Regions from separate parts of the Lactovum odontotermitis genome, predicted to be linked through region 1. Evidence: predicted binding sites of a transcription regulator. Region 1 holds the regulator's gene; the other holds the start of a gene.
The links. The regulator CtsR, encoded in region 1, represses protease genes until heat stress. The targets are predictions, from matches to a motif close to TTGGTCAAAAAAGGTCAAANA.
Positions count from the first base shown of each region.

Region 2: a site for CtsR is predicted at 1,522-1,542, ahead of clpB (ATP-dependent chaperone ClpB). Genes of this name have one in related genera too.

Region 1 is NZ_BAAGGQ010000002.1:50,834-53,990, reverse strand. It holds gene ACYQ2E_RS01690 (acylphosphatase) at 1-251, opposite strand, end outside; gene ACYQ2E_RS01685 (TrmH family RNA methyltransferase) at 296-1,033, shown strand; gene ACYQ2E_RS01680 (GNAT family N-acetyltransferase) at 1,066-1,623, shown strand; gene ACYQ2E_RS01675 (CtsR family transcriptional regulator) at 1,709-2,149, shown strand; gene ACYQ2E_RS01670 (ATP-dependent Clp protease ATP-binding subunit) at 2,154-3,157, shown strand, end outside.
Region 2 is NZ_BAAGGQ010000009.1:63,490-66,646, forward strand. It holds gene ACYQ2E_RS06480 (cation:proton antiporter) at 1-1,097, shown strand, start outside; gene clpB (ATP-dependent chaperone ClpB) at 1,607-3,157, shown strand, end outside.

The DNA of each region.
Region 1 (3,157 bases):
TCTGTAAAATCCGGGAAACTCGCAGGCTGAACATCCATATAATTCACACGAATCCAGCGATTCCCCTCGCGCAGCCGTTTCTGGAAATTATACATCGTCTGCATATCGGCCTGAGCCAGAATCCCCACAGTACCATCGTCATTGTTCCAGACCTTACCCTTAACACCCAGCTCCTTCGCCAGCATCAGCGTGCGGTAACGAAAACCGACCCCTTGAACATTGCCGCTGATAATAATTTCAACTTTCTGCATCACCAGATACCTCCTAAACCTACGGATTTTGCTATAATACTCTCATGGACAACTCTATTATAACATCTCGCGACAATACGCGCATCAAAGAAACGCGCAAACTCCTGCAGAAAAAGCATCGTGACCGAGCAGGCAGCTACCTGATAGAGGGCTTTCATCTCCTAGAAGAGGCCGTCAAATCAGGCGCAGAAATCCGTCAGCTTTTTGTTGAGGAAAATAAGCAGAACAAAGTGCGCGGCCTGTTGGACCATGCAAGCACATCGCTTGTAACATCAGACGTATTAAAAAGCATATCCGACACCGAGAATCCGCAAGGCGTAATAGCTGAAGTCACAAAATCGGATAAATCGTCCATAAATTACGAAGGAAAAATACTAATACTGGAAAATGTCCAGGACCCTGGAAATGTCGGCACACTCATTCGCACAGCTGATGCCGCAGGCTTTGACGGCATCATTTGTGTCGGTGAAACAGCCGATACATACAGCCCGAAAGTCTTACGCTCCGCTCAAGGCAGCACTTTCCACATACCAGTCACAATCGGCTCGGACGAAATTTACGACCATGTCCAGAATCTGCTGGTCAGCACACTATCGAAAGATTCAGTCGATTATCGCACAGTAAAACTGAAACATTTTGCGCTAGTATTGGGCAATGAAGGCGCAGGTGTCTCAAAACACGCAATTGAATCAGCCAAGCAGCTGATTCACATCCCCATGCCGGGACAAGCAGAATCGCTCAACGTCGCAGTAGCCGGCGGGATTCTGATGTTTGGACTTTAATATTTTAAAGAAGTGAAGGAGAGGAATCAGTTATGAATATAAAAATTATACTAGCAGAGCATGAAGTTTTTGAAACAGAGCGCCTGATTTTGCGCAAAGTGGAACTGGCAGATGCCGAAGACATGTTCGAATACGGGCAGGACGAAGAAACCACAGAATATGTCTTTCCAAGGAAAAAAAGCCTTGAAGACACCAAAGAAGGTATTGTAGATTATTTTATTCCGAAACGCCTGGAAACCTGGGCCATTGTCGAAAAAACAAGCGGAAAAATGCTGGGAACCATTGACCTGCGTGTCCAAAATGACCAGGGAGATTTCGGCTGGGTTCTCAACCGGAAATTCTGGGGACGCGGCTATGCGCCTGAAGCCGCCGCTTGCCTGCGCGATTTTGCATTTAATGAACTTAAGTTATCTGTGCTGACTGCCACATGTGACAGTGAAAATTCTCGTTCGAGCCATGTCATGAAAAAGCTCGGCATGAAGAAATTAGGACAGACCTGGATATACCGGGAGAAATTAGGACGCTCAACCCCGCATGATTATTGTGCGCTGACCCGTGAGGAGTTTTTAGACGATAAAGCACATGATTAGTATTTCATGACAAGTCAGCTGAAATCTGCTATAATAGTCAAAGATAGTCAAAGTCAAGAGGCAGGAGGCAGGAGGTAAGTAGAACATGGAAAACACATCAGATTTGATTGAGGCCTATCTGAAGAAGCTGTTAGCTGAGGCCAGGGAAATTGAAATCAAGCGTTCGGAAATCGCTGAGCGTTTTTCAGTTGTGCCTTCGCAGATTAATTATGTGATTAAAACACGCTTTAATTCAACTCAGGGCTTTGATGTGGAGTCAAAGCGCGGCGGCGGCGGATATATCAAGATTGTCAAGTTCCAGTATTCAAATAAGCATGAGCTTTTGTCCAATCTTTATGAGCGTCTGCCGGAGAATCTGACAGCGCACGATATTAGCGAAGTTCTGCAGCTGCTCTTTGATGAAGGAATCTTGACTGAGCGTGAGGGAAATCTGCTTTTGCCGATTTTGACCAGTGATGAGATTTCTGGTGCTGCCAGAGGACGTCTGCTGCATCAGGTGCTTGAAAAATTAGACAGGATTAATTAATTTAATGTTATTTGACAAAAATGATTATACGCCGGCGGCGCAAAAAGTGCTGCGGCGGGCAATTGATATTGCTTATCAGTATGCTTATCAGTTTGTAGGCTCTGAACATATTCTGGCGGCACTTTGTGAAGTTTCAGATACGCTGGTTGACGGCTATCTGCTGGACCGCGGCGTGACTTACGATTTGGTGGTAGACGAGATTTCGGCTTTATCAAGTAAAAATGTTTTTAATAAAAGCGATATGGAATTTAGCCCGCGGGTGAAGCATATGCTGACAACCGCAAAGATTCTGGCTGAAGAAAACCAGATGGATAAGGTGGGAACTGAGTTTATCCTGCTTTCGATTTTGGGCGAGGATAATTCCTTTGCACTGACAATTCTAGATGAGCTGGATGTGGACATGCGTGAGCTTTTTAAGGCCGTGACTAAAGATAATAATCTTCATCTGCCCAAAGCGAACCAGCAGCAGAGCAAGATGGTCGTGCCGATGTCTCAGCGCCGCCGCATCAATACGGTGGATAAAAACTCGAAGACGCCGACGCTTGACAGTGTTTCGACAAACATGACAGCGGACGCGGCAGCAGGAAAATTCGACCCGACAATCGGACGTGATGCTGAAATCGAGCGTCTAATCCATGTTTTGAGCCGCCGCAGCAAGAATAATCCTGTTCTGGTCGGTGAGCCGGGTGTCGGAAAGACAGCCATTGTTGAGGGACTTGCGAGCCGCATTGCTGCTGGTCAGGTTCCGAAAAATCTGCAGGATGTGCGCCTGGTGGCCTTGTCCATGGCAAATGTCGTCGCTGGGACTTCCCTTCGCGGAGAATTTGAAGACCGTATGGTGGCAATTGTTGATGAAGTTTCAAAAGACCCGAACACGATTTTGTTCATTGATGAGCTGCATACGATTATCGGCGCTGGAGGCGGCAATGACTCCGTCAGCGACGCGTCCAATATCTTGAAGCCGGCACTGGCGCGCGGTGATTTTCAGCTGATTGGCGCCACCACTTT
Region 2 (3,157 bases), on a different contig from region 1:
TGCTTGCGACGGTGATTTCGAAACGTCTGCACATTCCTGCGGTTATCGGGCAGATGCTGATTGGTGTGATTCTTGCGCCGTCCGTTTTGGGCTGGATTCATGGCGGACACACCATTGAAGTAATGAGCGAAATCGGCGTGATTCTGCTCATGTTTCTGGCTGGGCTGGAGAGCGACTTGAACATGCTCAAGAGGTATTTCAAAGCTTCGATGCTGGTTGCAATCAGTGGCGTTGTCGCTCCCCTTCTGCTTTTTGGCGCGGCGGCACATTTTCTGGGCTACGGCTTCAACGTCAGTTTGTTTTACGGCATCGTTTTCGCGGCGACCTCGGTTTCGATTACGGTTGAGGTGCTGCAGGAGTATGGCAAGCTCAATACTCGCGCAGGCAACATTATTCTTGGGGCCGCAGTGGTGGACGATATCCTGGCGGTTCTGATTCTTTCGGTTTTTACCAGCACAAGCGGCGCAGAGTCCGGGGACGGGAACCTGCTAATCAAAGGCATTCTGACGCTCGTTTTCTTTGCTTTCCTCATTCTGGTTCACAAATTCATCCCAAAAGTCTGGAAATTCGTGGACAAACTCCCAATATTTGCCAAAAACACCACCATGGCGATTCTAATCTGCCTTGGCCTGAGCCTACTCGCTGATGCAGTCGGCATGTCGGCCGTCATCGGCAGCTTCTTCGCCGGTATTGCCATCTCGCAGACCGAGCCCTCGCGGCAAATCGAAGAATTCGTCTCAGCCATCGGCTACGTCGTCTTCATCCCCGTCTTCTTCGTGTCCATCGCGATTTCGATTTCTTTTAAAAGCCTAGTGGAACATCCTCTGCTCATCCTATTCTTCGTGCTGCTTGCAGTTTTGACAAAGCTCCTGCCGGCCTACTACACAGCGCGGGCTTCGCATCTAGACACCACAGAGAGCCTGCTCGTAGGTACGGGAATGATTTCTCGGGGAGAGATGGCACTTATCGTGGCACAAATCGGACTCAGCAGCAAACTGATTACAGACGGTGTTTATTCTGAGCTGGTCATTGTCATATTACTCAGCACATTAATCGCGCCATTCCTGATAAAACTGGCCTTGAGAAGTGAGAAATGAAAAACGTACTAAATTTGACAGTACGTTTTTCTGTGGTATAATAGACATATAAAAGGACTGGCGGTAACCAGTCCAGTGCAGCCGTTTTAAGAACGGTAGCAAGTTATTGTGTCAAATGACTGTCGTCACTCGCTAAAGTTGGACAGTCATTTTTTCTTGTTATTGACAAGAATCATTAAGGTTGCAAATGCAATCATAAGACTCAATGTCTGAAAAACAGTCAAAATTGTTACCTTTCATGTTGTTAAGGCTTGCGCCTATAATTTTCATCATAAGCACCACCTCCCATTAAGGCTACCGTCCGCAAACTTCTACAAGAAGTATTATATCATAATTCTCTAATAAAAAGGAGAGCCATGTGAGATAGGGACAATGCGAAGATAAGATTAAAGAAAACTTAAAAAATCTATAAAATGAAGTGAAAAGTTTGACCTTCACTGACCAAAGTGTTATAATAGGCTTTGTAGGGTTTTCATGCCCTAAATAAATTAAATGAGGAGAAGTTATAATTGGATATTGAAAAAATGACATCCACACTGCAGGAGAGCCTGGGTGCGGCGCAGCAAATTGCGATGACGCGTCATCATCAGTCGATTGAGCTTCCTCATCTTTGGCGTATTTTTGTGGAGCCGAACAGCTTTGCAGAGAATTTTTATAAAGAATTAGGAATTGATATTCCGGACTTTACGGCGAAAATTGAGCAGGAAATTGACAAGATTCCAAGTATTGAGGGGACTTCTGTCCAATATGGGCAGGCGCTGTCACCGGAGCTTTTTCAGCTGCTTAATGAAGCAGATGGAATTGCCAAGGGATTTGGCGATGAGTATCTCTCGACTGAAGTCGTTCTGCTCGCGCTTTTCAAGCTCAGGCAGAATTCGCTGACCGGGTATCTCATGGACCATGGCGTGACGCGCCAGAAGGCCGAGGAACAGGTCAAAAATCTTAGAGGAGGTAGTAAGGTGACGAGTAAAAATGCAGAAGAAACTTATAAATCATTAGAAAAATACGGGATTAACCTGATTGAGCAGGTGAAGTCGGACAAGCAGGACCCTGTGATTGGGCGTGATGAGGAGATTCGCGATATGATTCGCGTGCTTTCTCGGAAAACGAAGAATAATCCGGTGCTGATTGGTGAGCCGGGTGTGGGTAAAACCGCGATTGTGGAGGGCTTTGCGCAGCGTATTGTGCGCGGGGATGTGCCTGAAAACTTGAAGGATAAGACGGTTTTTGCGCTGGATATGGGCGCGCTGATTGCTGGGGCGAAATACCGCGGCGAGTTTGAGGAGCGGCTGAAGGCTGTCCTGAATGAGGTCAAGAAGTCTGACGGGCAGATTATTCTGTTCATTGACGAGATTCACACGATTGTGGGCGCCGGTAAGACCGAGGGCGCGATGGACGCGGGGAATCTCTTGAAGCCGATGCTGGCGCGCGGTGAGCTGCATCTGATTGGTGCAACGACGCTGGACGAATACCGCAAATACATGGAGACGGATAAGGCGCTGGAGCGGCGTTTCCAGAAGGTTCTGGTGACTGAGCCGACGGTTGAAGACACGATTTCGATTTTGCGTGGTCTGAAGGAGCGTTTTGAGATTCATCACGGCGTAACTATCCATGACAATGCGCTGGTGGCGGCCGCAACCCTGTCGAACCGTTATATTACCGACCGTTACTTGCCGGATAAGGCGATTGACTTGGTGGACGAGGCTTGTGCGACCATCCGTGTGGAGATGAATTCTCTGCCGACCGAGCTTGACCAGGCCAACCGTAAGCTGATGCAGATGGAAATAGAAGAAGCGGCGCTTAAAAAGGAAACCGACGACGCATCTAAAAAGCGTTTGGATTTGCTGCGGGCTGAGATTGCAGAGCAGCGTGAAGAAACGAATCAGCTCAAAGCCCAGTGGGAATCTGAAAAGAAAGAAGTCGGCCGCATTTCGGACAAACGTGCCGAACTTGACCATGCGCGTCATGATTTGGAAGAAGCGCAGAATATTGGTGACCTGGAGAAAGCCGCTGCACTTCGCTACGGCAAGATTCCAGCGCTTGAAAAAGAATTTACCGAG